2 regions of the Rhizobium sp. YTUHZ044 genome follow, and region 1 is predicted to be linked to the other one. Evidence: riboswitches for the same ligand, from Rfam matches in the RefSeq annotation. Region 1 holds a riboswitch; the other holds the start of a gene.
The links. Region 1 has a riboswitch for thiamine pyrophosphate ahead of thiM (hydroxyethylthiazole kinase). Riboswitches for the same ligand answer to the same signal wherever they lie in the genome.
Positions count from the first base shown of each region.

Region 2: another riboswitch for thiamine pyrophosphate. It lies ahead of thiC (phosphomethylpyrimidine synthase ThiC); the one in region 1 lies ahead of thiM (hydroxyethylthiazole kinase).

Region 1 covers NZ_CP101428.1:383,641-390,974, reverse strand. Annotated here, with positions in the region: gene NL154_RS27205 (RidA family protein) at 1-77, opposite strand, end outside; gene NL154_RS27200 (ABC transporter permease) at 126-995, opposite strand; gene NL154_RS27195 (ABC transporter permease) at 995-1,936, opposite strand; gene NL154_RS27190 (ABC transporter substrate-binding protein) at 2,020-3,546, opposite strand; gene NL154_RS27185 (DUF1349 domain-containing protein) at 3,775-4,359, shown strand; TPP riboswitch at 4,488-4,584, shown strand; gene thiM (hydroxyethylthiazole kinase) at 4,635-5,438, shown strand; gene thiE (thiamine phosphate synthase) at 5,435-6,070, shown strand; gene thiD (bifunctional hydroxymethylpyrimidine kinase/phosphomethylpyrimidine kinase) at 6,067-6,876, shown strand; gene NL154_RS27165 (GNAT family N-acetyltransferase) at 7,084-7,334, shown strand, end outside.
Region 2 covers NZ_CP101431.1:103,078-110,411, reverse strand. Annotated here, with positions in the region: gene NL154_RS31285 (alpha/beta fold hydrolase) at 1-183, shown strand, start outside; gene NL154_RS31280 (carboxymuconolactone decarboxylase family protein) at 176-565, shown strand; gene NL154_RS31275 (transporter substrate-binding domain-containing protein) at 711-1,544, shown strand; gene NL154_RS31270 (amino acid ABC transporter permease) at 1,606-2,580, shown strand; gene NL154_RS31265 (amino acid ABC transporter ATP-binding protein) at 2,577-3,320, shown strand; gene NL154_RS31260 (lactonase family protein) at 3,330-3,743, opposite strand; TPP riboswitch at 4,206-4,337, shown strand; gene thiC (phosphomethylpyrimidine synthase ThiC) at 4,432-6,264, shown strand; gene thiO (glycine oxidase ThiO) at 6,267-7,253, shown strand; gene thiS (sulfur carrier protein ThiS) at 7,250-7,334, shown strand, end outside.

The DNA.
Region 1 (7,334 bases):
GCGGCTAACCGTTGGTAAGGCGAATTCTCGACCTTGCCGGCTGCGGCGGGGAACTGATTCACGCGAACTCCTGTCATGCGAATTTCGATTGGCGAATTTGGATTGGCCGACCGCTGGTCGACGGATCAAAGGTCCTTGCGAAGTCTCGGGTCGAGCATGTCCCTCAGGCCGTCGCCGACCATCTGCAGCGACAGCACCGAGAGAACGATCGCGACGCCGGGGAAAAGCGTCATCCAGTCGGCCTGGCCGATATATTGCCGGCCGGCGGCGATCATCGTTCCCCAGGTTGGGATCTCGGGGCTGACGCCGAGGCCGAGAAAGGACAGGCCGGCCTCGGCAAGCATGGCGCTGGCGAAGAGGAATGTGCCCTGCACCAGGATCGGCGACAGCAGATTGCGCAGCACATGCCGCGTCATGATGTGGAAGGTCGAAATCCCGAGCGCCCTCGCCGCCTCGACATAGGGCAGCTCGCGAATAACGAGCGTCGAGGCTCGCACGATGCGGGCAAGGCGCGGCGCATAGACGATCGACAACGCGATGATGACGGTCGTCAATGACGGGCCGAGGGCGGCGACCAGCGCGATCGCCAGCAGAATATCGGGGAAAGCCATCATCGCGTCGATCAGCCGGGCTATCGGCGTATCGAGCTTCTGGAAGAAGCCGGCGAGCAGGCCGAGCGTGACGCCAATTGCGGCCGAAAGCGCGACGACCGCAGCCCCGACGAACAGCGACAGGCGGCCCGCGAAGATCGTGCGCGAGAAGACGTCGCGACCGAACTCGTCAGTGCCGAAGAAGAAGGTGCCGCTCGGCGGCTTCAGTCGGTTGACGATGGAAAGCTTCGACGGCGAATAGGGCGCGACTACAGGCGCGAAGGCCGCCAGCAGCACGAAGATCGCCAGGATCAGCAGGCCGAAGGCCACCGTCCTGCGCTTCATCAGGCGGCGGACGAATTTGCCGCCTTCGCTTTCGGCTGGTTTGATTGCGATATCGGCCATCAGTAGCGCACCCTCGGATCGACCAGCAGGTAGAGCATGTCGATCGCAAAATTGATCAGCACATAGAGCGCGGCGATGACGAGCAGCGCCCCTTGGATGACGGGATAATCGCGGCGCAACACCGCCGAAACGACGAGATTGCCGACACCCGGCAGGCCGAAGACTGTTTCGGTGACAACAGCGCCCGAAATCAGCACCGCCGCCGTCAGGCCGAGCACCGTCAGGATCGGGATCAGCGCATTCCTCAACGCGTGCTTGAGGATGACCTTGCGCTCGATCAAGCCCTTGGCGCGGGCCGTGCGGATATAATCGTCGCCGAGCACATCGAGCATCGAGGCGCGGGTGAAGCGCAGGATCAACGCCGAGGAGACGATGCCAAGCGCAAAGGCCGGCAGGGTCAGGTGATACATCCGGTCGATGAAGGTCGAGCCCGGGCCGCCATATCCCGAGACCGGGAAGAGATTGAACCGCACGGCGAAGAACTGCATGAGAATGAGCCCGAGCCAGAAGCTCGGAATGCTGGCGGCGAACATGGCGAGCGTCGTTGCCGCCTGGTCAATGAAGGAACCGCGCCGATAGGCGGCATAGATGCCGATCGGCAGGGCGATGGCGCTGGCAATGGCAAGCGAAAACAGCGTCAGGAAGAAGGTCGGCTCGGCCCGGTCGATGAGGGCCGATGTGACGGGCATGTTCAGGAAGATCGACTGGCCGAGATCACCCTTCAGCAACTGGCCGATATAATAGACATATTGCAACCCGAGCGATTGATCGAGGCCGAGCCGGGTTCGGAGATCGGCAATATCCTGCGGCGTCGCATCCGGCCCGAGCATAACGGCGGCCGGATCTCCCGGCGTCACACGCACGATGACGAAGACGATCGTGACGACGAGAAACATCACGACGATCATGCCGAACAGGCGCTGGAGGATGTAGCGGATCATGAATGCCGGCCTTCAAGCCCTTGCAGATGCGGCAGAAAAGATGACCGGTACCGGTCCCGAAGGACCGGTGCCGGCGGTGATGCTCACTTCTTGATCGAAGCGTTCCAGAAATACGGCCAGGGAGCCGGATCGACTCCTTCGAGCTTGACCGACTTCGCCGAGACGGCGTTGAAATCGCCGATCTTCATGAAGGGCGCGTCGGTATAAACCGCCTTCTGAACATCCGCCCAGAGCGCCACGCGCTTCGTCGGGTCGACCTCGGAGGTGAAGGCATCGACGGCGGCCTTGCGGGCTGGCGTGTCCCACCAGCCCGGCGAACTGGTCGAGAGCGAGCCGATGAGGGCCGGCTCCGGCAGGAAGGGGCTGTGGGTGATATAGATATCCCAGAGCTTCGGATCGGTGCGGCGCTGCGTCAGCGTCGCCCAGTCCACCACCTGCATATCGACGGTGAAGCCGGCAAGCTTCAGATATTCGGCGGCGACCTGCGCCATCTTGTAATGGAACTCGTATTGACGGCTGGTCAGGATGCGGATCGGCTCGCCGTTGTAACCCGCTTTCTTGGCGGCAGCCGCCGCCCCTTCCGGATCGGCGACATTATAGGCGCCCTCGACGCCGGCATCCGTCGACCAGGCAAAGGTCTTGGGGTAGATGGCGCCGTCGAGCGCATAAAAATCCTTGCTGCCGAAGGCTGCCGCCAGCATGTCTTCCATGCTGAGCGCTTGGCGGATCGCCTTGCGGACCTCGACGTTGGCAGCCACACCTTCCTTCGTATTGAAGACGAAGACCGGATAACCGAAGGGCTTCAGCATGACCGGCTGCGAGGCAGTCGACGCCTTCAGCTTGTCGTAGGATTCGACCGCGATCGAGTCGACATAATCATATTGGCCCGAAATGGCGGCCTCGACGCGGGTGTTCGGATCCGGCACCGGCACGAAGCGGATTTCATCGAGATATTGATGGCGGGCGCCGCCGTAACCATTGCCGTCGCCCTCGCGTGACTTATAGCCGTCGAAGCGGACGAGCTGGATATATTGGTCGGCCTTGCGCTCCTTCAGCATATAGGGGCCGGTGCCAATGAATTCCTTCATCGGTTCGTCCTGCTTTTCGGAAGGGATGATGATCGCCGCCGAATTGTTGAAGGCGAGCAACGAGGTCAGCGGCGCATAGGGCTGCTTCAGGGTGATGGTGACGGTCGAAGGATCGGTCGCGGCGATCTTGCCGATGAAGCCCGCCACCTGCTTGCCGCGCGAGGCGATCTTCGTCCAGCGGCCAAGCGAGGCGACAACATCCTCGGACGTCATGTCTGTATTGTCGTGGAACTTGATGCCGGTCCTCAGCTTGATCGTATAGGTTTTGCCGTCGGCGCTGATCTCCGGCAGGCTTTCGGCCAGCAGCGGCGTGACGTTCCAACTCTTGTCGAAGGTGTAGAGCGTTTCGAAAATATGCTGGGTGACGATGCCGACAAGATCAGCCGTCGACGACATCGGATCGAGCGTCGGCGGCTCGCCGATCGTCGCGACATTGATGACGCCGCCCTTTTCCTGGGCAAGCAGGGCGGACGGCAGGGCGACGAGCGCGGTACCGAGCAGGAATGCGACCAGTGTTTTCATGTGATGGCTCCCGTTTAGTTCCATTATTATGCAATTCATCTTTTTGTAACAGAATAAGAACTGGATCGATCCTGTCAAGCGCGGGCGACGGATTATGCAGCCGCGGATAGCGCGACGCCGAAAAAGCACCATCTTCATCTGCGGCTGTCTGCGCTGCATGAAAGCGGCATGATATGCCAAAGTCAGGTGGTCGCCTGCGGTCAGGCTTCAACAGAACGGGAGAACGGGATGAGCATCGATTTCAACAAAGGAAAGTGGCTGAACGAGCCGGCCAGCTGGCGCGCAGACGAAACCAGCCTCACCCTGACGACCGACGAGAAAACCGATTTTTGGTGCGAAACCTATTACGGCTTCACCCGCGACAACGGCCATTTCCTCGCTTTTCCCACCGGTGACAGCTTCACCGCCGAGATCCGCATCCAGGGCGAATTCCGCACCCTCTACGATCAGGCCGGCCTGATGGTGCGCCTCGACGAAACACGCTGGGTGAAGTCAGGCGTCGAATTCACCGACGGCGAAGCCTTCCTCAGCGCCGTCGTCACCGACGGCAGATCCGACTGGTCGGTGTCCCAGCCCTTCAAGGAACTCGAAGATTTCCACATCCGCGTCACCGTTGCAGGCGGCGCCATGCGCATCCAGGCCTCCCGCGACGGCAGCCGCTGGCCGCTGCTGCGGCTAGCGCCCTTCCCGGCTGCCGACCGCTATGAAGTCGGGCCGGCGGCCTGCACGCCGGAGCGCAGCGGGTTGAGGGTGCGGTTTTCGGAGTTTTCGATCGGGCCGGCGATTACGACGGATCTTCACGATTTGAGTTAGCCGGATAGGATGCGATCGGGATTGCATTCCTGAGCAGCAACGTTCACGCCTAAAGCGCAGCCGCAAGGAGAGTACCGAACCCTCATTTTCGAGATGACATCCGCCCCGTTCTCTGCGAAAAAGAGCGCGATGAGAGACAGGGGCGCCCGTCGACAGACGGGCTGAGAAGCACCCTTCGAACCTGAACCGGATAATGCCGGCGGAGGGAGTCGCTCGGGGTCGCGGTTTCGCCCGCACGAATTGCCCCGTGCCCGCCCCCGCCTGAAAGGGGCGCCATGCAAAACAAGATCACGTCGGGAGCCATGCTGAAGGCGATGCGCGAAAAGCCGCCGCTCGTCCAGTGCATCACCAATTATGTCGCCATGAACATCGCGGCCAATGTTCTGCTTGCGTCGGGCGCCTCGCCCGCCATGGTGCACGCCGCTGAAGAAGCCGGCGAATTCGCCGGCATCGCGAATGCATTGACCATCAACATCGGCACGCTTTCGACGCAATGGATCGAAGGCATGCAGACGGCGGCGAGGGCCGCCAACGCAGCCGGCAAACCATGGGTCCTCGATCCGGTCGCGCATTACGCGACGGCCTTCCGCCGCGGAGCGGTCGCCGATCTCCTGGCGCTGAAGCCGACGATCATCCGCGGCAATGCTTCCGAGATCATCGCCCTTGCCGGCGGAGAGAGCCGCGGCCAGGGCGTCGACAGCCGCGACCCGGTCGAGCAGGCGGAAGGCTCGGCGCGGCGGCTCGCCGAGCGGCAGCGGGCGGTGGTCGCCGTCACCGGTGCGGCCGATTTCGTCACCGATGGTGAAAGAGCCGTGCGCATCAAAGGCGGATCGGTCCTGATGCCGCAGGTCACCGCACTCGGCTGCTCGCTCACCTGCCTGATCGGCGCCTTTGCCGCGACCGCCCCTGAGGATACGTTCGGGGCGACAGTTGCGGCCCTTGCGACCTTCTCCGTCGCGGGCGAGGATGCCGCCCTCGGGGCGGCCGGCCCCGGCTCCTTCGCTTGGCGTTTCCTCGATGCGCTGTCAGCCCTGGACGCCGAAACGCTCGATGCCCGGGCAAGGATTTCGGCCGTATGAAGGTTTTCGACCTTTCGCTCTATCTCGTCCTCGACCCCGAACTCTGCGCCGGGATCGGCATGGTCGAGACCGCGCGCCTTGCCGTTGCCGGCGGCGCCACGATGGTGCAACTGCGCGACAAACATGCGGGCACGACCAGAATGATCGAGACCGGCCGAGCCTTGAAACAAGCGCTTGCGGGAACCGGCGCCCTGCTCATCGTCAACGACGATGTCGAGGCGGCGATCGCCATAAGTGCCGACGGCCTGCATATCGGCCAGGAGGACATGGACGCGCGCACGGCACGGACGATGATCGGTCCCGGGATGATCCTCGGCCTCTCGGTCGAGACAGCGCCGCTTGCTAGCGCCGTCGATCCCGGTATCGTCGATTATGCCGGCGTCGGACCGGTCTTTGCGACACCGACCAAGGCCGACCACAAGCAGCCGATCGGCTTTGACGGTCTGGCAAGGCTGGTGAAGGCTTCGCCGGTGCCGTCAGTCGCCATCGGCGGCCTCAAGGCGAACCACGTGGCCGAGGTATTTGCCGCAGGCGCCAATGGGCTTGCCGTCGTCTCAGCCATCGCCGGCACGCCGGACCCCGAGGCGGCCACGCGCCGCATCGCCGCAGAAATCCGAAAGGTCCGCCCATGATCCGCAACGTTCTCTCCATCGCCGGCTCCGATCCCTCGGGCGGCGCCGGCATCCAGGCCGATCTCAAGGCCTTTTCCGCCCGCGGCGTCTACGGCATGGCGGTGCTGACCGCGCTGACGGCGCAGAACACGCAAGGGGTGAGCGGCGTGCATCTGGTGCCGCCGCAATTCGTCGCCGACCAGATCAATGCCGTCTTTGCCGATGTGCGCGTCGACGCCGTCAAGATCGGCATGATCGCCAATGCCGGCATCGCCGAGGCCGTTGCCGCAGCCCTCGCGCACCGGCGTGGCATCCCCGTCGTTCTCGACCCGGTGATGATCGCCAAGGGGGGCGCCGCCCTGCTCGCACCTGAAGCGGTCGACGTGCTGACCAGGCGGCTGCTGCCACTTGCCACGCTTCTCACCCCGAACCTGCCGGAAGCCGCCGCACTTCTGCACCAGCCGGTCGCGACAAACCGGGCCGAGATGGCCGCCCAGGCCGAGCGGCTGCGCGCCCTTGGTCCGGCCGCCGTGCTGGTCAAGGGCGGACACCTCGACGGTGACGAAAGCCCCGACGTGCTTGCCACTGCCGACGGCCTGCACTGGTTCGAGGCGCGACGCGTGCCGACCAAGAATACCCACGGCACCGGCTGCACGCTGTCCAGCGCGCTGGCCGCCGAACTCGCCAAAGGCGACTCGACGCCAGGGGCTGTTGCCATTGCCAAGGACTATCTCGCCGGCGCGGTCGCAGCCGCCGGAAAGCTCAGCGTCGGCTCCGGCCACGGTCCGGTGCAGCATTTCCACGCGCTCTGGCAAGAGGGCGAATAGGCGCTGGCATCGGCAAACAGATGCAAATGTAAAACGGCCCGGCTTGTTCCGGGCCGTTTTGCATTGGACCCATACCGCACGTCGAGGCCGCAACGAGAACAGTCGCGTCCAAGAAAATCCCTGTTGACAAGCCTTCTGAGATGGCCAAGTCTATGACATTAAAAGGGGATATATTCCGCAATAACGGAACATCCAGAGGAGAGACGGGTGCCGGACCTGCTTGTGAGCTTATATTCCACTAGGCTCGCCGAACTGAAAGAGCGGGCTGACGTCGTCGGCGCCTCCATCCGTCCGGCTCTTCCTGCGGAACTGCACCTCGTGGTCAACTGGGTTCGCGAACAATTCAGCGAGAATTGGGCGAGCGAGGTTTCGGTCGCTTTTTCCCGCCAGCCCGTCGCCTGCCTGATATCAGTCGAAGGCGGCAAGTTGCTTGGCTTTGCCTGCTACGACACCACGGC
Region 2 (7,334 bases), on a different replicon from region 1:
GCGACGGGCGAGGACGATGCCGGATCCAATCCGCGCATGGCCCGCTACATGCACGAGCGTATCCCCGGCTCGACGCTGTCGATCCTGCCGGGCCTGCGCCATTCCATTCTCATCGAGGCGCCGGAAACGGTGGCGAACCTGATGCGCGGTTTCCTGAGCGCCAAGGAGACGAACCATGGATGAGGCGCTCAGAAAAAGCGGCGAGGCCGTTCGCCGCAAGGTGCTGGGTGACGACTATGTCGACCGCGCCATCAACGGCGCCGACAGCTTCTCGGCACCGTTTCAGGATGTGCTCAACGAATATTGCTGGGGCACGGCCTGGACCGACGGAGGGCTCGATCTCAAGCAGCGCAGTCTCCTCAACCTCGGCATGCTGGCGGCGCTGAACCGCATGCATGAATTCGGCATCCATTTTCGCGGCGCGATCCGCAATGGCCTGACCGAGGATGAACTGAGGGCAGCACTCGTGCAGATCGCGGTTTATTGCGGCATTCCGGCCGGCGTCGAGGCCTTCCGGGTTGCGCGCTCCATTCGCGACGAGATGCGTCAGAAAGGAGAGCTCTGACTTCCAACGATTCAAGGAAGCGACCGGCCTGCGGCTGCTTCAGATCGCCGGAAGACGAAAAGGTCTCTTCGACATCAAGATTGCATGACGGTACGGGAATGAGCCCGGGCCAAAAACCAAGAATGACAATAAAGGGAACCATCGCATGAACAGACTGACCAAGATTTCCGCAGCGGCAGCATCGCTTGCCGTGGCCTTTGCCGCCCTCCCGGCCAATGCCGGTGCCGTCCTCGACCGCGTCATGGCGGCCAAGGACCTTAAGGTTGCGACCGACGCCAACTGGGCGCCGCAATCCTTCATGAACGAGAAGAACGAGCTCGACGGCTTCGACGTCGACGTCGCCAAGGATATCGGCAAGCGCCTCGGCGTGAAGATCGAATTCGTCACGCCCGGTTGGGATATCATCACCGCCGGCAACTGGGCCGGCCGCTGGGACATGCATGTCGGCTCGATGACGCCGACCAAGAAGCGCGCCGAAATTTTCGATTTCCCGGCCGTTTATTATTACACGCCGGCTGCCGTTGCCGTTCATAAGGACAGCAAGGCCACCAAGCTTTCCGACCTCGATGGCAAGGTCGTCGGCACCACCGCAACCTCGACCTTCGAAGCCTATGCCAAGGGCGACCTGACGCTCGATGCCGCCGGCGCGCCTTCGTTCAAATACGAGCTCAAGCCGAAGGAAGTGAAGTCCTACGCCAACTCGACCACCGCTTTCGACGACCTGCGCCTCGGTGACGGCACCCGCCTCGATGCCGTCGTCTCCTCGCTGCCGAGCATTCTGGATGCGGTGAAGGCCGGTTATCCGATCAAGCAGGTCGGCGACCCGGTCTTCTACGAGCCGCTCGCCGTTGCCATCGAACACGGAGACAAGGAGTTCAACGATAAGATCGCCGAGGCCGTGAAGGGTATGCAGTCTGACGGCACGCTCAGCAAGCTTTCGGTAAAGTGGTACGGCGTGGATTACACGGTCGTAAAATAACCGCCGCCAGAACAAGACGGTCCGGGCAGCCGGACCGTCGATTTGCCGCAAGGGACAAGAGATGCTTTATCCCGATACAGTCGAGTCTGAAGTGCTCGTCCACAAGCCGTGGTTCATCGCGACGATGTTTGCGGTCGTGCTGGCTTTCTTCCTGATGTTCAACATGACCGGCACGGCGATGGGCGAATTGATGCGCCCCGTGATCGGCGATCCCGCTGCTAGCGGCCTCTACGGACGCTTCGCGATTGCCTTCGTCATCGCCGTCATGTTCGTGCTCAATGTCGTGCTGATCGGCTTCGCTCCGCTTAGGGTGCAGATCGCTGTCGTCTGGCTGGAGCTGCTGCTGCTGTTCCTCGCCTTCTTCGCGACATTTCATCTAAGCCTGCCGTTCATCGTCGAAAAACTGCCCTTTATGATCACCCAAGGTCTGGTGACGACGATATATGTCTCGGCCGTCTCGATAATCATCGCTTCAGCAATCGCCATTCTCGGCTCCGTCGCGAAGCTGTCGACCAATGGCTTTGCCTATGCGATCGCCAGCTTTTACACCTCGTTTTTCCGCGGCCTACCACTGCTGATGCAGGTTTATCTGATCTATCTCGGCCTGCCGCAGCTTGGCTTCGTCATCGACGCGGTGCCGGCCGGTATCCTCGCCCTGTCGCTCTGCTACGGCGCCTACATGACGGAGATTTTCCGTTCGGGCATCCAGAGCATCGACCGCGGCCAGTGGGAAGCCTCGCGCTCGATCGGCTTCGGCTTCGGCATCACCATGCGCAAGATTATCCTGCCGCAGGCGCTGCCGGTCATCATCCCGCCGACCGGCAACCAATTCATCTCGATGCTGAAGGACAGTTCGCTGGTCTCTGTGATCGGCGTCTGGGAACTGATGTTTCTTGCCCGCACGCTCGGGCAGAAGACCTTCCAGCACATGGAAATGCTGATCTCCGCCGCCATGCTCTACTGGATCATGTCGATCTGCCTCGAGCTCATCCAATCCCGCATCGAGCGTCACTACGCCAGGAGCAAAATCCGATGAACGGCGACAAGATCATCGAAGCCAAGAACGTGTCCAAGTGGTACGGCAGCTTCCAGGTGCTGACCGAGATCAACCTGACGGTCAGCAAGGGTGAGCGCATCGTCGTTTGCGGCCCTTCTGGCTCCGGCAAGTCGACGCTGATCCGCTGCTTCAACCGGCTGGAGGCGCATCAGGAGGGCGAGATCACCGTCAACGGCATCACGCTCCACAACAAGATGCGCAACGTCGGCGAAGTCCGCAAGAATGTCGGCATGGTGTTCCAGCACTTCAATCTCTTCCCGCACATGACCGTGCTGATGAACTGCATGGTGGGGCCGATGTGGATCAAAGGCGTGCCGGAAGCGGAGGCCAAGAAGACCGCCCTGAAATTCCTTGAGCGGGTCCGCATTCCCGAACAGGCCAACAAATATCCGATCCAGCTTTCCGGTGGCCAGCAGCAGCGTGTGGCGATTGCCCGCTCGCTCTGCATGCAGCCGGCCGTGATGCTCTTCGATGAGCCGACTTCGGCGCTCGATCCGGAGATGGTCTCGGAGGTGCTGGAGACGATGACGGGTCTGGCGAAGGACGGCATGACGATGGTCTGCGTCACCCACGAAATGGGTTTCGCCCGCGCCGTCGCCGACCGGGTGATCTTCATGAACTCCGGCCAGATCGTTGAGGAGGCCAAGCCCGATGCCTTCTTCTCCAATCCGCAGCACGAGCGGACCAAGCTGTTCCTCAGCCAGATCCTGAAACACTGAGATTGCGCGTCAGGCCTTGGCGAAACGCAGGCACATCGGTGTGCCGATGCGGATTGTTTTGCCGCTGTCGCTGAGCGCTCCGGTTTCAGCGTTACGGGTGAAGATGGTCACGACGTCGCTATCTTGATTGGCGCAAAGCAGGTGATCGCCCTGCGGGGCGATTGCCAGGTTGCGCCGCGTGCGGCCCCCGCAGGGCACCTGAACCTTGCGCGAAAGTCTGCCGGTTTCCGCGTCGATCTCGAAGATCGCGATGCTGTCATGGCCGCGATTGGCGCCATAGAGGAACCGCCCGTCGCTGGAAATCTGCAGGTCGGAAGCGTGGTTTCCAGCCGCGGCTCCTTCCGGCACTGTCGGATAGACGGCGATTTCTTCCAGTGATGAACCACCGGCATCGATCCGGTAGCTCGCGACGGTCGAGTTCAGCTCGCTGATGACGAAGACGAAGCGGCCGGTTGGATGGAGCGCGACACATCTCGCCGCTCAGTTGGGAGCATATCAACCTTACCGGCATCTACACCTGGGATGCCGAACATCAGATGCCGAACGGATTTCGATCGCTCCGTCTGCCAGCCGGGCTACGACGGGTCGCATAGGTTCTCATTCCGTTCGCCCTTAGCGTACGATTTCGGACTGCTCTTGTTCTGGTCCCACTAAGGCTGTCGAACGCTAGGCTGCTGAATCTCAGGAAAACGACCGCCCGTCCCGATGGCAATATTGCTCGCTGAAAATACCAGGCGCTGCCTCCGTCGTTTTGACGGTGTTTCCTTGGTGGCAGCCGCAACGCTAGTGATGCCCAGCACCATGTCTGGCCGCCGACTAAAAAGGTCCTGATGAGAGCCCGTGAGGGTCGGCTTGACATCAGGGCCACTCCGGTCTTTGATGCCGAGCATTCACCAGGGGTGTCCCGGCAAGGGGCTGAGATTCTGCTGAACAATACGGCTTTGCCTGTTGTGGCGCAGTGACCCGTTGAACCTGATCCAGTTCATACTGGCGTAGGGACGGTGCGGACGCTGCGGCTGTCGGGCGGATTTCGCTTTGTTGCTTGAGGCGTCTTTTCATCATTCCAACTCTGGAACTGGGTCTCCAAACGTCAAACCTTGGAGCCTCACCCATGAATATTGTTGCACCCAAGCTTACTCCGGTCGTCACCACCGGCCCGCTTCCGGGCTCGACCAAGATCGCCAAGCCCGGAACGCTCTATCCGGATCTGCGCGTGCCGATGCGCGAAATCAGCCTTCACCCGACCTCGGGCGAACCGCCGGTAACGGTCTATGACTCCTCCGGCCCCTATACCGACCCGACACATACGGTCTCGATCGACGCCGGGCTCCCGCGTTTGCGCGAGAGCTGGATCAGGGCGCGGGGCGACGTCGAAGCCTATGAAGGCCGTGTGGTGAAGCCTGAAGACAATGGTTTTGCCACAGGCGAACGGCTGACGCCGGAATTCCCCCTTCGCAGCACGCCGCTGAAGGCAAAGGCCGGCCGCGCCGTCACCCAGCTCGCCTATGCGCGTGCCGGCATCGTCACGCCGGAAATGGAGTTCATCGCCATCCGCGAAAACCTTGGCCGGCAGGCCACGAAGGAGGCGCTCGCTCGCGACGGCGAGAGCTTTGGCGCTGACGTTCCCGATTTCGTGACGGCCGAATTCGTGCGGCAGGAAGTGGCAGCCGGCCGGGCGATCATTCCAGCCAACATCAACCATCCGGAGGCCGAACCGATGATCATCGGCCGGAATTTCCTGGTGAAGATCAACGCCAATATCGGCAACTCGGCCGTTACCTCGTCGATGGCGGAAGAGGTGGAGAAGATGGTCTGGGCAATCCGCTGGGGTGCCGACACGGTCATGGACCTTTCCACCGGCCGCAACATTCACAACATCCGGGAATGGATCATCCGCAATTCGCCGGTTCCGATCGGAACGGTGCCGCTCTACCAGGCGCTGGAAAAGGTGAACGGCATAGCCGAGGATCTCACGTGGGAAGTCTATCGCGATACGCTGATTGAACAGGCCGAGGAGGGGGTCGATTATTTCACCATTCATGCGGGCGTGCGGCTTGCCTATATCCCGCTCACCGTCAATCGTGTCACCGGCATAGTCTCACGCGGCGGTTCGATCATGGCCAAGTGGTGTCTGCATCACCACAAGGAGAGCTTCCTCTACGAGCATTTCGAGGAAATCTGCGACATCTGCCGTGCCTACGACGTGTCCTTCTCGCTTGGAGACGGCCTTCGCCCCGGCTCGATCGCCGATGCCAACGACGCAGCGCAATTTGCCGAGCTCGAAACCCTCGGCGAACTGACCCGGATTGCCTGGGCCAGGGATTGCCAGGTGATGATCGAAGGCCCTGGCCACGTGCCGATGCACAAGATCAAGGAGAACATGGACAAGCAGCTTAAGGTCTGCGGCGAGGCTCCCTTCTATACGCTCGGGCCGCTGACGACCGACATCGCCCCCGGTTACGATCACATCACCTCCGGCATCGGAGCCGCGATGATCGGCTGGTTCGGAACGGCGATGCTCTGCTACGTCACGCCGAAGGAGCATCTGGGCCTGCCCGACCGCAGCGACGTCAAGACCGGTGTCATCACCTACAAGATTGCCGCGCATGCCGCCGACCTTGCCAAGGGCCATCCGGCCGCCCGCATCCGTGACGATGCACTGTCGCGGGCGCGCTTCGAATTTCGCTGGGAAGACCAGTTCAACCTCTCGCTCGACCCGGATACGGCGCGTTCCTTCCATGACGAGACCCTGCCGAAAGAGGCGCACAAGGTGGCGCATTTCTGTTCGATGTGCGGCCCGAAATTCTGTTCCATGCGCATTTCCCACGACATTCGCGCCGAAGCTCAGAAAGAAGGACTGGAAGCGATGGCTGCCAGGTATCGTGATGGCGGCGATCTCTACATGCCGGTCGCCGAGGCCGCGAAAACGCCTGCCGGAGAATGACGATGCATATTCTCGTCAAGGGGGCCGGCGTTGCCGGCCTCACCGTTGCCTGGCAGCTCTATCGACATGGTTTCCGGGTCAACGTCGCTGATCAAGCCGACCGGATCGGTGCAGGCGCTTCCGGCTTTGCCGGCGGCATGCTGGCCCCATGGTGCGAAAGGGAAAGCGCGGAGGAGCCGGTCCTGGCGCTCGGCCGTCTTGCCGCCGATTGGTGGGAGGCAGCACTACCCGGCCATATCAATCGTCGGGGAACGCTTGTCGTGGCGGCCGGGCGCGATGCCGGCGAACTCGACCGCTTTTGTCGCCGGACAAGCGGATGGGAATGGCTGGACGAGCAGGCGATCGCGGCTCTTGAACCGGATCTCGCCGGCCGCTTCCGCAGGGCATTGTTCTTTCCGCAGGAAGCGCATCTCGATCCACGGCAGGCACTCGCGGGGCTGGCCGCCGGACTTGAAGAAGCCCGCATGCGTCTCACATTCGGCACCACGGGCGATGCTGACCTTGCCCATTACGATCGGGTGATCGACTGCACCGGGGCTGCTCAGATCGGCCTTCTGCCCGGCTTGCGCGGCGTTCGCGGAGAGATGCTCTGCGTCGAAACGAACGAAGTGACTCTCTCTCGCCCCGTTCGCCTGCTGCATCCGCGCCATCCGATCTATATCGTGCCGCGCGAAAGAAATCGTTTCATGATCGGGGCGACGATGATCGAAAGTGACGATACCGGCCCTATCACCGCGCGTTCGCTGATGGAGTTGCTGAATGCCGCCTACACCCTCAATCCTGCCTTCGGCGAGGCACGGGTGACGGAAACCGGCGCAGGCGTGCGGCCGGCTTATCCCGACAATCTGCCGCGTGTGACGCAGGAAGGGCGCACAGTCCATGTCAATGGTCTCTACCGCCACGGTTTTCTGCTGGCGCCTGCCATGGCAGGCGAGGTGGCGCGGCTTCTTCTTGGCGAAGGCAATCAACCGGAAAGGAGGGCATCATGACCTTCATCATCAATGGTGAGGAACAGGAGGTCGCGGCCGCGACGCTCGCAGATCTTCTCCTCGCTCTCGACTACGAAGGCG